DNA from 3 places in the Planococcus sp. FY231025 genome. Region 1 is predicted to be linked to each of the others. Evidence: riboswitches for the same ligand, from Rfam matches in the RefSeq annotation. Region 1 holds a riboswitch; each other region holds the start of a gene.
What was found. Region 1 has a riboswitch for cyclic di-GMP ahead of ACTL32_RS05345 (amidase). Riboswitches for the same ligand answer to the same signal wherever they lie in the genome.

Region 1 (5,893 bases):
AAATACAGTGTGTTCATCCGAATCGCCCAGTTGCTTTGCGTGAGCTGCTTCGCGTAGCGGGATGCCAGGAATTCCTCCGACAGCTTGGCGACGAGCGGAGACGTGACGCCGCCTTTTGTCACGGAGACATAGCCGTTCAAGAGCCGTTCAAGGACGGTGATGTGATGCGGCGCGGTGCGGATCTCCCGGAGGAACCTGTCGTCGGCAGGGTCCATCATGTAGGAACTGAACGCATCGGTCAATGCATCGTATTGCTGGGTGATTTCCTGCTCTTTCGCCGCCATCTTTTTCTTGCGCCAGGCTAAGGCGAGCAGGAGGGCGAGCTGGCCAAGGAGCAGGGAGACACTGAGGATCCAAAAGAATGCCATCGTCAATTGAACATCCTCATGGTCAGCCGCTGGACGCGGGCGACAACTTCCTGCGCGTAGAATGGTTTGACGATATAATCATCTGCACCGCTTTTCAACGCCAGCACGATGTCGGATTCGTTGTTGCGGGAAGTGAGCATCGAGACGACGATGTTTTCATGGGGATACCGGCTGCGCACGTGATTCAGCACTTCGAGACCGTCCATTTTCGGCATCACGCCATCCAGCAGGATCATGTAGTTCTCCTCCGGCTTGTACCACGGCGACTCCACGAAACTGGCGCCGTCGACGTGCTCCTCGATGCGCAGTTCGAACTCCTCCGGCTTCCAGGCCGAGAACTGCTTGGCCACGAGCCGGCGGACGAGGGCGTCGTCGTCGACGATGATGATATTGAGGCGGCGCCTGAACTCGCCGTCCACCGGTTCGTAGACGGCCGTCTGGCTGCGCCCGTTTTTCTTCGCCAGGTACAGAGCCTGCTCTGCCGTGCTCACGAGCGAATCCTGATTGGGCCGGTATTCACTGATGCCCGCTGAAAATGTGACGTGAAACGGCTCAGGCGGGGCGGCGGAAAAATCGGTTTCCGCAAAGGCGGAACGGATCCGTTCGACGAGCGCAGCGGCAGCCTGCGCTTTGGTATCCGGAAGGATCAAAGCGAATTCCTCGCCGCCGTACCGGAAGAAACTGTCCGACTCCCGTTTCATGTCCAACAGGAGCCGGCTGAAGGCGCGCAGTACGCTATCCCCGGCAGGGTGGCCGTACTGGTCGTTCACTTTCTTGAAATGGTCCAGATCCAGCAGGACGAGCGTGAAGGCGGACCGGGTCCGCTTCGACAGCGTCATCGTCTGCAGCAGCACTTCATTGAAGTACTTCCGGTTCCCGGCGCCTGTCAGTTCATCGTAAAACGTCCCTTGCGCGATCGCTTCCTGGTTCCGCAGGCGGTTCTTGACGTACGGGACGAAAACGGGCATGTTCAGGGGCTTCGCAAGAAAATCGGTGGCGCCGAGCTCCATCGCGCGGATCTGGTTGTCGATCCGGTCATCCGCACTGATGACGGCAATGGGCAGGAAACGGCTTTTGGCCGCTTCGTGGATCCGTGCGACCAGGTCGAATCCGTCGGCATCCGGCAAGTGCCGGTCCAATAGGACCATCTGGGGCTGGAGGGTGTAGAAAAATTCCATCCCTTTTTTGCCGTCGAGGGCGATGACGACCGGAATGCCCTGGCCTTCCAGGCTTTCCTTGACGGAAGCGGCGAACTCGACGTCCGGATCGATGACGAGGACAAATGATTTTTTGGCAGGGGCGGTCTCGGTAGAATTCGCGGGTGCTGCAGGAGCGGACTCTTCCGAAGCGAAAAAGGCCGTGAGCGCTGCCATGAAGCGTTCCAAGGACTGGAGGGGCAGCAGCGCCGTGCTGTCTTCTTGGTAGTAGGCCATCTGCGCAGCGCAATACTCGGACAGTTCCGTAAGCCCGATTGTGCCCGCGGTGCCTTTCATTGTATGTAAAAAACGGTAGACTTCCCGTTCCTGGACGTGCTGCTGCGCTTCCCATTGGGCGAAGTCCTGCTTCATCCGGCTGGCAAGCATTGCTTTGTAATTGACTGGGGACATCTGGGTTCACCTTCTTTAATGAGAATTTCTGGATGATTGCTATTATACTATATAGGTTCCTAACAAGGGATATTTGTAAACCATAATTTGTAAAGACATGCATATATAGAAAGTTTTTTATTGCGCCCGATTGGCGGGCACGGATTCCCACAGAAAAAGACCCGCTGATGGCCTGCATCAGCGGGTCTTGGGGGTTAAGGCTGCAGCGTCATCCAGCTGCCGACATGGTGGACGGCGATTCCTCTGTAAGCCGGGTTGCCTGCATAATGGGCAGCGACGGCCGCCAGTTCCTGATTCATGAACGCTTCGCCTTCTTCGGCAAATGTGATGATGCTGCCTTCATCGGTCACACCGGTTTCAACGCCGACGATGACGCTTTTGCCAAGGCGCTCGGCCATGGCCATTTCGTTTTTGACGATGTCGATGATCATCGGCGCGGAATCTCGGTACGCCATGATCGCGACGCCTGCCGTATTGGCGATGACCCACTCTGCGAGAAGGCCGCTGCCGTAAGTGTTTTTATAAGGGATCTCGTCAAACCAGAACGGCATATCGGCTTCCAGGGGAAGCGCGAATTTTGCCGTGCCGGTCTGGGCTTTTTTGAGGAGCGCCTGGAACGATTTCACGGTGGCGGCGCGGTTGGTATTCCAGCCGCTGTACAGATAAGGCTCGACGTCCAAATGGACACCCGCAAACCGGGCGTTTTCCGCTGACTTGCCTTGGTAATCCGCCACCCAGGCGAGGAACCGGTCCAGGTTGATATCGCCTTTCGGCGCAACCCACGAAGGGGCCCCGTCCAGCGCATACACGCCGATGCCCGCCGCTTTCGCTTTCCCGATGAAACTGCCGTAGGCTGACAGGGGGATGTCCCGGTCGATTTGGACATAGACTTTATTCAGTCCTTTGCTTTCAATGAATGCCAATGTGCCTGCTTCGTCATTCACGAACATCCAGGGGTTCCACAGCCAAGTCGCCCGGACGGATTGGGGCGCTTCGCTTGCCTGCACTTGCCCCGGATTGCCGAGGGCCATCAATGAACATATTGCCATGACCATCACCACCGCTTTTTTCAGCATTTTTTCTGTTCCTCCATTCTGTCAGCCGGGGCCCGCAGAATGGGTGCCTGGCAGCCTGACGACCGTGCACTGGTGATCAGTGGGCAGGCTCATGGCTTTGCGTCCTTACCTTTCGGATAAGTTTGCCTTTTTCAGATGATTTTCCTTATTGTACTGCTTTTTAAAGACTTTAGTCCAATTCCTATGGAACTATTAATGGCTATATGTCCGAAGCGGTTTTACAGGATTACCGCGGCTCTGTGCCTAAAGGGAAATACGGGCCGGCCAGGAGTTGGCGAAAGCCCTGCGAAACAGGTATCATAAAAGCAGCTGCTGCAGTTGCAAAGCAGTCCATTCACCTTCATGAAATCAACATTTTAAAAGTTTTACAATATATTTTGCGGAGGGGGACCATCAATTGCCATATCAATTAAGAAAGAACTTCAAACTCTTCACCTTGAATTCAAATCCGGAACTGGCGAAGGAAATCGCCGACCTGCTCGGCTGCGAGCTGGGCAAAAGCTCCATCAATCGCTTCAGCGACGGGGAAGTCCAGATCAACCTGGAAGAAAGCGTGCGCGGGACGGAGGTCTACCTGGTCCAGTCGACAAGCCAGCCGGGAAATGAGCATGTTATGGAGCTCCTGATCATGATCGATGCGCTGAAGCGGGCATCCGCGGAAACCATCAACGTGGTCATCCCGTATTACGGCTATGCGCGCCAGGACCGGAAAGCGAGTTCGCGCGAGCCGATCACGGCGAAGCTAGTGGCGAATATGCTGGAAACCGCAGGGGCGACCCGCATCATCACGATGGATCTCCACGCGCCGCAGATCCAGGGCTTTTTTGACATGCCGGTGGATCAGCTGCTCGGCGAGACGGTGTTGGCGAAGCATTTTCTTGAGAAGGGACTGGAAGACGCGATTGTCGTGGCACCGGACAACGGCGGACTTGGGAGAGCGCGCAAGCTTGCAAGTGACCTCGACGTGCCGATCGGCTTTATCGACAAGCGCCGGATGAACCCGGGCGAGCCGGAAACGGTGAACATCGTCGGGGACATCCAGGGCAAGAACGTCATCATCATCGTCGACATCATCGATACGGCCGCCACGATTGCGCTCGCCGCCGATGTTCTGGCGGAGCGGGGCGCGAAAGCCGTCTATGCGTGCTGCACGCATGGCGTGTTGTCCGGCGGGGCGATCCAGCGGATCCAGGAGTCGGCCGTCACGGAAGTGGTGGTCACGAACACCGTCCGCATCGCGCCGGAGAAGCGCATTCCGAAACTGACCATCCTGTCAGTCGCGCCGCTGCTGGCGGAAGCGATTGAGCATGTGCACAACGAGAAGCCGGTCACGCCGTTGTTCGAGTGATGGCAGAGGCTCTTAGGCGATAGAATAAATTCAATAAAGCGAGAGTCCGCAATCCTGCGGGCTCTTTTTCTATTGGCTGCTGCTGGAAGGGGCCCCGGGCAGCAAGAACAAAAAGGATGCCTTTGTCCTTCCCATATGAGTGCATCCATATAGGAGCTAATCCATTCAGCAAATTAAGCTGTATGAATAAATATAATAAATTTAACAGAATAATCAGATAAATATGGTATACTGGAAAGAAAATGGGTGTTGGTACATAGAAGCGGTTTTTCAGTCAAACAGCAAGCGGTATTGGGCATTTATTGAACTAAAGACAGTATGCATCGGAGGTGGAGAGTGGACGGAGAACAGGGCAAGGCCAATCGAAGGAAAGGAGAATTACCGTGGGGAAACTGCCTGGCAATATCCTTTTGGCCGTGGGGCTGGTTTTAGGACTGGGCGCATGCGGGCCGGAACAGGAAGCATCCACTAATGGAGATGCCGAAGAAGGAGCGGTTGAGGAAAGCGCGGAATTGGAATTGGTCGAGCTGCCGAAGGCGCCTGCAGCCGGAGCCGGTGAAACCTTGGGCTACGGGTTTACGGCAGACGAAAGCAGCGGGGCGATGACCAGTTTTTTGGAGCTCGCGATCAACGACGTCCACAGCATGTGGGCGGAGATGATGGTGCAGGGAGGCTACAGCATGCCGGTCGTCGACTATATCCTGACGTATGAAGGGGAAACGGAAGCGACGGGCTGCACCACTTCCGGGGAGACGGGTCCCGGCGATGCCTTCTATTGCTCGGAGGAAGACCTGATCGTGTTTGTGAACGAGTTGGCGATGGAGATTTGGAGAAGCGCAGCGGAAGCGGACGGGAGTCCAGAAGCCGGCGCTAAAGCCGGGGATTTTGCGGTAGCGGCTGCGATGGCCCACCTCTATGCGCATTCACTCCAAGGCGAATGGGGCTGGCTGCCCGCCGAAGCGGGCCAGGAAAGCCCCGTGCCTGCCGGAGGGATGGAGCTGAACGCAGAATGCCTGACAGGAATATGGGCACAGTCTGCGTACGGCAGTGACATGCTGGATACCGGTGCTGTGGAGCGGACGATGGAGACCTTGGCCGGCGCCGGCCAATTTGACGGAGCCGAAAACGAGGGGGAAGCAGCGACGTCCGAGCGCGCAGCTGCGTTCATGGCCGGGTTCGACAGCGGCATGGTGAGCAGCTGTGATCCGTATCTGGAGGGCGAAGGTGCAACACAGAAATGAAGGAAGCTAACGCGCAAAAGAAACGAGCCTGCAGCGATGCAAGCTCGTTTTTCGTTGGCTTTTATTTTTACCTTTGCACTTTTCCGGCCACAAACCCATCAATTACATAAGGAGTCCCCTTTTCCGCCGTTTTTCCCTATCTATAAGATGACCGGCCAGCACATCCGGATCACTCGGAAGGAAGGTGAAGAGATGGAAAAGGACTATTTCATCAAGAAGGTTCCGCATGAACGATACGGGGAGCTGTATCAAT
Region 2 (5,893 bases), on a different contig from region 1:
GTGATGAACGTCAGCGCAGTGCCGGAATTCTTCAAGCTGATTTTCAGCAACGCCTTTTCTCCGGCGCCTGTCATGGGCGGATTTGCCGGTGCAGCGATTGTCGAAGTGATCCGCTGGGGCTTTGCCCGCGGACTTTATTCCAATGAGGCAGGGCTTGGGACAGCACCGATTGCCCACGCAGCGGCCATGACAGACCATCCCGTGAGACAAGGGTTCTGGGCCGTCATCGGCGTGGTCGTCGATACGCTGATTGTCTGTACTGCGACCGCTTTTGTGATTTTGTCATCTGGTGTTTGGACGGGCGAAGGGGCAATGGACAATTCGTCTGCGTTGACGAGCCTGGCATTTGAATCCTATTTCGGTGAATTCGGTGCAATTCTTGTCACCATCGCCTTGATATTCTTTGTCCTCTCAACGATCCTGGTCGTTGTGTTCTACGGTGCCAAGCAGGCAGAGTTCCTGTTCGGCACAAAAGCTTCTCACGGCATGCAGGTGGTTTATATCCTTGCTGTCATCTTCGGAGCTGTCGGTGCAGCCGAAGTGATTTGGGGCTTCCTCGACATCATGCTCGCGGCGATCCTCATTCCGAACGTCATCGCCATCCTGCTGCTGAGCGGGAAAGTGAAGGCGCTGACGACCGAGTTTTTCACATCGGAAGAGTATTATAAGAAAGACCAGAAAAAGAAGAGACGGAAAAAAGCGAGAAAAGCAGCGAGAGAGGGTTATGAATATTAACGCGATCCCAGCTGAATAAAAAGTATGAAAGCCTTGAACTCCCGAGTAGGAGGGTTCAAGGCTTATTTTGTGTCAGGAACCTGAGAGATTCATCGTTTTCGGATGAGTGCGAGGAGGGGAGCGGTTTCCATCGGAAAATAGCGCTGCTGATGGAAGGGGGGGACATGACAGTGTCTCTTCCCGTTTAAGGCTCGATTTAAAAGGCATTTTATGAGCATGTTTCCAGTCGGTTAGGGAATAAGAAAAGAAGAGGATGCATCGTAGCTATGCAGACAATTCGATTGTGGAAAGAGGGATAGGATGGATTTAAATACACAAGCGATTGAAGATTTGGTTAGTGCGGAGGAGTTAAGCGCAGTGAAGGAGTACTTCGAAACCAATGAGTCTGGAATACTGAATGAACTTGCTGAAATCGATCAGCACATCGCATTACGTCCTTTAGCGATCATCTTCGAGGAGCCGGACGGAGAACTCCAGAAGCGTTACCAAGCGATGAGTTTTTCGAAAGAGGCCAAAGAAGATGGAAGTGAAGGAGTAGTTGTTGAGCTGGTAAAATAAGTAGAGTGAAGAGCGTCCGTTGGGACGCTCTTTCTTATTTGCTATAATATGGAATAAAAGAGGTGAGTGTAGATGAAGAATAAACTGCTAACCTGGTTTTTAGTCATTTCATTAATGGCTAACGGGTGGTTTCTCTATAAGTGGCAGAAGGCGGAGGATATATATGAAGGGAAATTGGCTGCTAACCTTGAACAAACTACCCGTAATGCCGGATTTATGATGGGGGTGAGTCCGGCACAGATTTCAGCTGACCCTACATATATTAAGCTTAAACTGGAGGCGCTATCAGATGCCTTCGCAGCCGCTTCTGATATGTCGCATCCCGAGATGGACGTTTCGGTTGAGGAAACCGACTTCCAGTATTTTTGGGGCGCCCATCTCATCCTTGAACGGAACTACTTGCCGATCATTGAAAAGCTGCAGTATACGGATCAACCTCTTTCTATAGATGATCAAGAAAAACTGATGCAGCTTAAAACTAGTTTATTCGAATCCGGTTTGATTGGTGAATATGAACATCCAAGCGCCACGGATTCCTATATGCGGGCGGTTAAAGAATTCCTGAGGTTAGAAGGCGCCCTTACTGATGATGGGAATCTTAAACTATAAGCGAGCTGCTTCCTTCATGGGTAACAAAGAAGAACTCTAAACTAGAAAAAAGGGAGAATTGTTTGCGTGCCTGGCACGCAAACAATTCTCATTATTAAACAAAATTTTAAAATGAAATAAAAGGAAATAAAAAAGGTCTTAAAACCTATTCTACTTTTACCTTCTCGGAGTAAAATAGAATTAGTGAAAGAAAGGTTTTTCTAGATGCCGAAAGCAAGGGCAACGTAAACGCCATTCTTCATTTCAATAAAGGCAAAGCTTTCGAAAGAAAGTGACGCAAAGTCTCAGGCCTAAAGCCTTGTGCTACGGCGGCTGGACTGCTGAAGAATGATGAATGAAAACTTTCCCGGTTGATTTCTTAATTCTTCTGATTCAAATACAAATTTGATTTGGGAGGTTTTATTTTGGTTAAGGGTAAAAAGAAGATGCAGCGTTATTTCGCGGTGGGGTTGGTGTCGACGGTAACTGCGTTCGGTTTGGGCTCGACCCTCGTTTTCGCAGACGGGCACGAGGCAGAAGAGCAGGAAGCAGTAGAGACTGAAGGGATTGAAACGCCTGACGAAGTTGAAACGGACGAACCTGCCCAGCTGCCGGGGGACTGGTTCTATTTTATTAAAAAGCTGCAAGAGAATGTGCAGCTTGCGTTGACGTTCGATGACGTGAAGGAAGCTGAACTCTTTGCTTCATTTGTGGAAGAGCGGATTCAAGAAGCCGAGGCTTTGTTTGCCCAAGGCGAAGTAGAGCTCGCAGTTGAAACGCTGGAACGGGCGATTGCCCAGCAAGAGGAAGCGTTAAAGGCGTATGAAGAGGCAGCACCAGAAGAATCAGCTGCTGATGAAGAAAGCGCAGAAGATGAGGCTGGTGATGAGCCGGCAGATCCAGAGGCAGAAGAAGGCGAAGCTGCTGAGGAATCCGAGGAGGCACCGGTCGACGAAAACCGTGCGGCATTGGAAGCAAAATTCAGTTCCAACCTTCTGGCATTGCAAGCTGCACTCGAGAAAGTGGAGAATCCGCAGGCCAAAGAAGCACTGGCGAAAAATGTGGTGAAGGCCCAGGAACGCTTGGAACGTAAAATTGATAAGAAATTGGCGAAGCTTGAAGAATCTGACGGAGAAGAAGCTCCAGAGGAAGAAGAAGCGACAGAGGAAGAAACAACTGAAACAGAAACAGAAACAGGAGATGTCATCACAGAAGGCCCTGAGGAAGAAGCTGCCGATTCGGCCGAGCCGGAGGTAGTAAAAACAGAAGAAGGTGAAAGCTTCTCGGTAATGGGCACAGCTACAAAGAAAAATGTATCCGCTGAAAAACCAGCACAACCCATTGTAAAAAATGAGACAACGAAGAAAGCAGAGCCGAAAGCAGCTCCGCCAGTGAAAAAGGCAGAACCAAAAGCGGCTCCACCAGTAAAGAAGGCGGAACCGAAAGCCGCTCCACCGGTGAAGAAAGCGGAACCGAAAGCGGCTCCTCCGGTGAAGAAAGCAGAACCGAAAGCGGCAGCGCCAGTGAAGAAAGCAGAACCGAAAGCCGCTCCGCCTGAGAAGAAAGCAGAACCGAAGGCAGCTCCGCCGGTGAAGCAAGCAGAACCGAAAGCCGCTCAACCCGAAAAGAAAGCAGAGCCAAAAGCAGGTAAACCCGAGAAGCAAGAGTCACAGGACAAAGGGAAAAGTCCTAAGGATTGATTGAGGGTTTGTAAGACGAAAAATTCAATTGATAGAACATGCAGCCCTTAGCCGGGAAACCGGCTAGAGGGCTTTTTCTTTGTTGGCGCATGTAATCCAATGTTCGAAAATTTGCTGGCATAGAGTCAGGCTCTCCTGCTGGTGCTCACTTTATTTATTTTAGGTAGAAAAAAATTAACTTCCTTTTAACCTTGTTTCTATAGATTGAAAATTAAAGGGAAAGTTTTCCTATTTATTTCGGCTCGGAAAATTAAATAGGACAAGAGAAGCTTTTGGTGTGGTCGCAGATTGGTAGAAACAAGAAAGCCGGCAGAAGAAATCGGTATGTTATCAAGACACTTTTCAGAGGAGACGGGGCCATGAAGGACTTATATTTCGAAGAGAATTACGGGAAATTGTATGAAGCGATGGAAGGCGGGGAAACGGTGGTTTTCGATTTTTCACACCCTGCTGGACGGATCAGGCATCTGTTCATCAAACGGGAAATTCCATATCCGCTGCAGGGCGGCCCCTATTATGACCTGGTGACGCCATACGGGTACGGCGGACCTTTGATTCTCTATGCGGAAGCAGAGCGCAAGAATGAGTTGGTGGCAGAGTTCGAGCAGGCCTTTCAGTCGTATTGCAAGGAGAATAAAGTGGTCAGCGAATTTGTCCGTTTTCATCCGCTCGTTGAAAATGCGACGGATTTTACGGGGGGTTATGAAGTGGTTTTTTACCGGCATACGATCATAACGAATTTGGCAGCCTTTGAAGATCCGATCCAGCAGGAATACTCCAGCTCGTGCCGAAGAGATATCCGGCATGCGCTGAAGGCCGGCGTGGACTACCGAATCGTCCAAAAACCTGAGAGCCTGGCGCTGTTCAAGACCCTTTACTATTCCACGATGCAGCGCAATGAAGCAACCCGGTACTACTATTTCGACGATGCGTATTTTTCCAAGTGCTTGGAGCTGTTCAAAGAGAACCTTGTCCTGGTGGAAGTGTGGTACGAAGGACAAGTGATTGGCATGAGTTTGAATTTTACCAGTGGCAAGATTCTTCATGCCCATTTGACCGGAACGTTGAAGGAATTCCATCATTTATTTCCTGCGTTGATCCTGCAATATGGCTTGGCTGTGTGGGGGAAAGCGAACGGCTTTGCATTGGTCCATCATGGAGGTGGACGGACCAACCTGCCGGACGATACATTGTATTTGTTCAAAAAGAAGTTCGGCAGACAAGCGGAAGGTGAATTTTTTGTTGGCAAGAAAATCTGGAACGCGGATGTGTATGGGGCGTTATGTGAAGCGACGGGGAAGCTGGGAGATCAAGCATTTTTCCCGGCGTACCGGGCGGAAATAGAAGAGAAATCGCACACAGTGTAGCAGGGGAAGAATCTTATTTATGACATGCGTGTTTCTCGTACTTATAGGATATAAAATCACCTGAGCAGCTTGTTGACCGATAAAAGCCGTCTGGAATGAAGCATTCCAGACGGCTTTGCCATTTTCTTAATCGGCTAACTTCGCTTAATCGCTGTGTCCCATGCCTTGGCCTTCCATGCCCATGCCTTGACCTTTCATGCCCATGCCTTGGCCTTCCATGCCCATGCCTTGGCCTTTCATTCCCATCCCTCGGCCTTTCATCTTCATCCCTTGCCCTTTGGTTTTGCAGCGGCTGCCCATGCGCATTTGCCCTTTTTTATTGTGCTCCATGCGGCCGGGCTTGTCCTGGTTGGAAGCCATCATAAACGCCAGGCCGACTGTCATGAGCGGCAGCAGGAGGATGAGCTCAATCGGGACGATCGGACGGTAGACAGCTTTGTCATTGGTCACATCATAGATGCCAACTGGCTTGATCTGGAACGCACCGCCAGCTCCCTCGCCTTGGCCGCCTTCCAGTTCCTCTGAGCCGGGTGACCCTTCATCGCCTTCCCGCTCAAAGCCGAAGCCGGCCCCTGCACCGACGCTGTATTTGACTTTGGCTACCGGGATGATGGTTCGGCCTTGCATCTCGATCGGGTCGCCGTAGACGAGCGAGACGTCGCGTACTTTTGAAAACTTTTCGAAAATCGGAAGAAGCGGAGACGATTTGAACGGTGTAAACACTTTTTCATCCATGTTCTTCATTCCTTTCAAATAGGTTGCTCCGATGGCTGGGTCAAAGTTTTCCGTGAACGAAGCGGAGGGCGGCAGTGACACGATTTGCCAAACTAGTGTATAGATTCGCTCTCTCGGTAAGTATCCCTCTATTTTATTTCAGGGATTGCCGGTTTTCTTTTTCGGGCGCATACTAAATGAAACGAAATTATAGGCAAGAGATAGTAAAAA
Region 3 (5,893 bases), on a different contig from region 1:
TTGGCAAGTTTTTCAATCGTTTTGCGTTTCGGATTCGACTTCGCCGTCAGTTCCGACAAGTCGATCTCCTCAATTTCATCAATGCGGGTTCCAGGCATCCCATTTTCATACATGCTGAACTCGAACTCCTCTTCCAACTCTTCGCGCTTCTTGCGGCGCATCAATAGGAATACAACGAGCCCGATCACCAGGACTGCCAGGCTTCCGCCAATGATCCACATGAGGCTTGCTGGCAGCACCGTCCACCAAGTCGGCGTCGGCTCTTCAACCACCAATTCCGGCTTGCCTTTAAACTCGGTCGCAAATACGGAAATCCGGTTGTTGAGGTCTTCTTCCGCCACTTCTGTTCCGTTCATGCTGAGCGTCGTGGCCACCGTATTGCGCAATAAATTCCGGATATCCGCAACATTTTCCGGCGATAAGCTTCCGGGATCCGTCGGCACCGGCGGTTCCACACCGACGTTGATCGTGATGTCATCGATGACATACGGGCTCATCTCGATCTGGCGGTTGATGCGGTTGACTTCACGGTTGATGCGTTCTTCTGTCCGCTCCGACTCGCTCGATCCGCCGTCTCCGGCAGGATACGTAGCCGGGTCATTCGCAATTTCCGTTTCGCCGACGCCGGCTGCCGCATCCAATCCAGCGCCTTCGCTTTTATACGTCTCGACAATGCGCTCGACGCTGAGGTCAAGCCCGGTGCCGTCTTCATTGACCGCTTCGACCAGATTCTCTTCGCGTTTCTCTTTGGTGAAATCCATGCTGGTCATCACGGAAACGATCACTTTATCCTGTCCCATCGTCATGCCGAGCATCTGCTGCAGCTGGCGCTGGATATCTTTTTCAATGTCTTTCTGGATTTCGCGCTGCTGCTGGTAAACCGACAGCGTCGTGTCGAGCTGGTTTTCCTCGATCGCTTCGAACACCTGGCCGTTCTGGTTCATGATGACAATCTGGTCAGCCGGCAGGTTCGGAACACTTTTGCTGATCAGATGGTACAAGCCATTGATCTGCTTCTGGTCCAGTTGGAACCCCGGAGCGCCCTGCACAACGACCGATGCCGTCGCCACTTGTTCTTCGTCGGTGATCCAGACGTTCTCTTTCGGCAGCGTAATCATGACATTCGCATCTTCGACGCCGTCGATCTGTTTGACGAGATTCGACAATTCGTTCTGCATCGCATCGCGCTCCACCACATCAAAATGGCGATCCGTCATGCCAAGCCCCATGTTTTCGCTGAAAATACTGTAATTTACATTGCCGCTTTGCGGAATGCCGTCAGCCGCCAAGCTGACTTTTAAATTCGAGACGTTTTCTTTGGGTACGCTGATGACCTTGGAATCCGCCGATACTTCGACCGGTATCCCCTGCTCCTCAATCGCCGCCTTGATTTCCCCCGCTTCGGAAGCTGACAGGTCGGAATAAAGCACCGCATAGTCGGTTTGCGAATTCAAGAACGTAAAAATCGACAGCAATAAGATCGTCCCGATCAATGAGCCGGCGATGATCCATTTCGTCGCCTTCGGAAACTTCTCCCACGACTCTTTCACCTTTGTACGGTATACAGTTATCTTTTCTTTCATTTATGCTCCATCCTTCTTCTCATGTGCTGGAATCATAATTGCATTCTCATGACTTCCTGGTAAGCCTCGACCACTTTGTTGCGGACTTGGACGGTCATCTGAAGCGACAGGCTCGCTTTTTGCGAAGCGATCATCACTTCGTGGACATCCTGTACTTCGCCGGTGACGAGCTGGCCGGTCAGTTTATCCGATTCGTTCTGGGCCGCCTTCACATCTTGGAGCGTATTCTTCAAGATTTCGCCGAAACCTTCGACTTTATTTTCAACCGCGGGTTTGGCGATTTGCGAGTTTTGTAAAAAGGGTGCTTGTACTTGGCTGGTGATTTCCATAATGACCTCCTAGATATACTGCATTTATTGATTTAATGACTTTTCAATATCGATATTCCGCAAAACCGCTACGTAAACCCGTGTGCTCCTGCGCGCTATGCGCTCGTCGCAAAGAGATGGCTCAAACTTCCTTAGTGCCATCTCTTTGCCGCGGGCGAGCGCCAAGCCTCCTCAGCCGCTTACGCGACTTGCGGGGTCTCGGCTGTCTCGCTTTCCCGCAGGCAAGACTTACCCGAAGCCTGCGAGGGCAAGTCTTTGCGACGAAGCGCGCAGCGCTGGAGGAGCAGTACGGTTTTCTCCGCTGTTTTGCTCCATACCTCAGATAGCATTGCAAAATGAGGTATGCTTTCATTCCTCAAAGAAGTTTCTAGCGCCGCCGCGTCCAAGGGCTAGGCGATGTAATGAGACGAGTGTTCTTCTCGGCTCATTGCGGGAGCCATGCCCAAAGCGGCGAAGCGGAATATATACTTTATTTATTTGCCGATTTCCAATGCTTTCATAAACATGCTCTTCGATGCGTTGAGTGCTGTGACGTTCGCTTCATAAGACCGGGTGGCCGACATCAGATCGACCATTTCCTTGACCGGATCGACGTTCGGCGAGTAGACATAGCCGTTTTCATCAGCATCCGCATGGTTCGGGTCGTATGTCTGGACAAACGGTGCCTGGTCTTCTCGGATGCGGGAGACCGAAACGCCCGAAACCGGACCGGCTCCCCGGCTGATTGCTGAAGACAAATGCTGCTGAAACGGCGAAACGCCGTTTTGCGACAGTTCCACCGTTTTCCGGCGGTATGGAACCCATTCGCCGTTGACCATGTGCCCGCGTGTCGTGTTAGCGTTCGCGATATTCGATGACACAACGTCCATCCGCAGGCGGTTTGCCGTCAAGCCGGATGCGCTGATATTCAAGCCGTTGAATAAATTCATTGATGATTATCTCCCTTCAATGACGGTGCGCAGGGAATTGAATTTTCCATTGACCCGTTCTGTTAAGGCGTTGTACCATAATTGGTTTTTCGCCAATTCCGCCATTTCGGCGTCCATGTCGACGTTGTTTCCGTTCGGCGTTATTTTGGTTGAGTGGTTTGCTTTGATGATGGAAGAAGAGCCTTGCCCGTTCTCGGTACTAAAAGCAAGATGCCGCGGATCGGTTTTCTTGCTTGCCATGGCCTGGGTGCTTATTGCCGTGTCGAATGCCGACTTGAAGCTCACTTGCTTGCTCTTATAGTTGGGGGTATCCACATTCGCAATATTTGCAGTGTGGACACGCTGTTTTAATGTGGCAGTTGACATCGCTTGTTCCAATGATTGGAACGATTGGGGAAAGAGATTCATTTTATAGCTCCTTTGCTGAATTTTGGCCAATAAAAAAACCCACTCAAAAAAGGGCGGATTTACATTCAATCTACCATTTTTCGGTAACCCGGCTGCCATATTACAACGTAATTTAGGCCCGTGGCTTTGCGCCCTCCCCTTTCGGAAAAGTTTGCCGTTATCGTATGATAATCACTATTCTGTTTTTCAAACTCGGTATTTCGTACCAATTTGATTTTCAAGTTCGAAAATTATAGTAACATGATTTTATTAATTTGTATATTTTTCTTTTATAAATTTTTTAGTATATATTTTACATTTTTTTCTGTTGTTCGTCGCAAAAAGATGTTATGCTTACCCGTAAATGAGCATATCCCATTTTGAGAGGAATGAACTAATATGTTTCGTGGTTTATACACGGCCACTTCCGGCATGATGGCGCATAACCGGAAACAGCAAATGCTGACCAATAATTTGGCGAATGCCAATACGCCAGGCTTCAAACAAGACCAAACGGTCATCCGCTCTTTTCCCGATCAGCTGATCAAAGCGATGGGATCCGCGAAAACAATGGCTTCCGGGCATCATCTCGGCAGCATGTCGACAGGCGTCTATGCACAGGAAGGCATTCCGTCTTTCGCGCAAGGCGCTTTAAAATCGACTGGAAACGCAACAGATTTTGCGTTAATGGACGATCTGCTGCCGGTCAATCCCGCCACAAATGAGCGGGGGTCTTTAGTCTTTGCCGTCGCGCTTCCCAATAATGAGGTCCGCTACACCAAAAACGGCCAGTTTTCTGTCGGCCCGGACGGGTTGTTGAAAACGAGTGAAGGGTATAATGTCCTCGGTTCGGACTTATCTCCTATAAGAGTTGATTCTAAAGATTTCATTGTCGAAGAAGATGGCACAATAACTTCGGCAAACGGAACCGCTACCAATGACCTATGGATTGGCTATACAGAAAATCCTCAGCAATTGGTTAAAGAAGGCCATGGTTTATTGCGCTGGGCTGGCAACGGATTGGAAGTTCCGCAGCTTGCCGAAGGTGTTCCTTTCCTAAATAATTCGCGGTCATTTGTCAAACAAGGGTTCGTGGAATCGTCCAATGTCGATCTGACCCAGACGATGACTGACATGATGAGCACCTACCGCGGATTCGAATCAAACCAGAAAGTCCTACAGGCATATGACCGGAGCATGGAAAAAGCGGTCAACGAAATTGGCCGCGTTTAACGAGGAGGTTTCCAAACGATGAACATTCAAATGAACACAGCTGGAAATTCGATGCGCGAACTTCAGAAAAAAGTCGACGTCATCGCCAATAACATTTCCAATGTAAATACAAATGGCTATAAAAGGCACGAAGCAAACTTCTCCGATACGCTCGTCCAGTCGATCACAAAACAAGCCGGTCCGGCACATGAAATTGGACGGAGTACGCCAAATGGACTACGGATTGGTTCGGGCGTCAAAGTCGCCGAAACGAGCCTTCGAAGCGAACAAGGCACCATCCGGCAGACCGGCCGCGACCTTGATTTCAACATCCAAGGCAGCAACGGATTTTTCCGGGTCGCCTCTGAAGGGAACGTCTTCTATACACGGGACGGCTCTTTCCAGACGCAGCCGGTACTCAATTCGAACCGCATCAATCTCGTGACATCGAATGGCGACGCCGTGCTCGACCGCAACAACAACCCAATTTCGTTCGATTCGGATTATAATTCGGTCAAAATGAACCAGAACGGTACTATTGAAGTTTCTTATAAGACTCCCGGCAAAGCTGCGGATACGATCCAATTGAGCATCGCCGACATCAGCCGTCCGAATCTTTTGGAGAAAGCTGGCGGCAACCGCTATCAGCTTCCGGGTACGGAAGGGGAACAGATCGCCAATGGCACTTTGAGCCTCGTCGATCTTTCCCAGCAGAATGATGGTTCGATCCGCATCGGCCAAGGCGCACTTGAAATGTCGAATGTCGATTTGACAGAAGAAATGACCGAGCTGATCTCGACGCAGCGCTTGATCCAGTCGCAAGGCCGCGCAATTTCGTTTGCGGATGACATGATGGGATTAGTGAATACGATCCGTGGTTAATGGTTTAGAAGCATCCGCTCCTGCGGGTGCTTTTTTTCGTATATATAATAGAAGGAAAATTGTGGGATAGGAGGGTTTGGTTAGGGAGGGGTGTACTTGCTATAAGGAATGTTGGGTGGGCTATGTGGGAATTCGTGCGGGTTTAGTGGGAATTCACTTGGGTTTAGTGGCAACTCGCAGAGGTTTTGTGGCAACTCGTATGACACAAGTGGCAACTGATCGGCGTGGTTGGAATTCGAAAGGGGTTGGTTGGAACTCACGCCGTGTTGGTTGGAACTCACGCCTCTTTCGTTGGAATTCATTCTATTCGAAACCATAAAACCAAAGAATGATGCTTTTCGCGAGCCGCGAAAAGCGAAATAGATATGTGGTATGCAGGAAATCATTTGAAGAGTTCTATTCTTTCCATGCCTCCGGGCCAAGTGGAAACTCGGACTGAGTTAGTGGCAATTCGACCTGTTTTAGTTGGAACTCGAATGGTTTTAGTTGGAACTCGAATGGTTTTAGTTGGAACTCGCCCGTTCCAAGTAGAAACTGGGCAACAAGGTTGGAATTCAGGCCGCCTTGGTTG

Region 2: it holds a riboswitch for cyclic di-GMP, as region 1 does, so the genes downstream of both, ACTL32_RS01150 (DUF5667 domain-containing protein) here and ACTL32_RS05345 (amidase) in region 1, are expected to answer to the same signal.
Region 3: it holds a riboswitch for cyclic di-GMP, as region 1 does, so the genes downstream of both, flgB (flagellar basal body rod protein FlgB) here and ACTL32_RS05345 (amidase) in region 1, are expected to answer to the same signal.

What each region holds. Positions count from the first base shown of each region.
Region 1 is NZ_JBQJJG010000004.1:421,764-427,656, forward strand. Features, by position in the region: gene ACTL32_RS05335 (HEAT repeat domain-containing protein) at 1-368, opposite strand, end outside; gene ACTL32_RS05340 (diguanylate cyclase) at 371-1,975, opposite strand; gene ACTL32_RS05345 (amidase) at 2,170-3,051, opposite strand; cyclic di-GMP riboswitch class I at 3,098-3,188, opposite strand; gene ACTL32_RS05350 (ribose-phosphate diphosphokinase) at 3,449-4,399, shown strand; gene ACTL32_RS05355 (neutral zinc metallopeptidase) at 4,783-5,640, shown strand; gene ACTL32_RS05360 (methionine sulfoxide reductase) at 5,677-5,893, shown strand, end outside.
Region 2 is NZ_JBQJJG010000001.1:262,640-268,532, forward strand. Features, by position in the region: gene ACTL32_RS01135 (alanine/glycine:cation symporter family protein) at 1-735, shown strand, start outside; gene ACTL32_RS01140 (hypothetical protein) at 1,036-1,293, shown strand; gene ACTL32_RS01145 (hypothetical protein) at 1,366-1,902, shown strand; cyclic di-GMP riboswitch class I at 2,144-2,227, shown strand; gene ACTL32_RS01150 (DUF5667 domain-containing protein) at 2,307-3,581, shown strand; gene ACTL32_RS01155 (GNAT family N-acetyltransferase) at 3,941-4,948, shown strand; gene ACTL32_RS01160 (spore germination protein GerW family protein) at 5,093-5,683, opposite strand.
Region 3 is NZ_JBQJJG010000001.1:344,821-350,713, reverse strand. Features, by position in the region: gene fliF (flagellar basal-body MS-ring/collar protein FliF) at 1-1,583, opposite strand, end outside; gene fliE (flagellar hook-basal body complex protein FliE) at 1,616-1,912, opposite strand; gene flgC (flagellar basal body rod protein FlgC) at 2,386-2,841, opposite strand; gene flgB (flagellar basal body rod protein FlgB) at 2,848-3,249, opposite strand; cyclic di-GMP riboswitch class I at 3,329-3,415, opposite strand; gene ACTL32_RS01515 (flagellar hook-basal body protein) at 3,628-4,461, shown strand; gene ACTL32_RS01510 (flagellar hook-basal body protein) at 4,480-5,322, shown strand.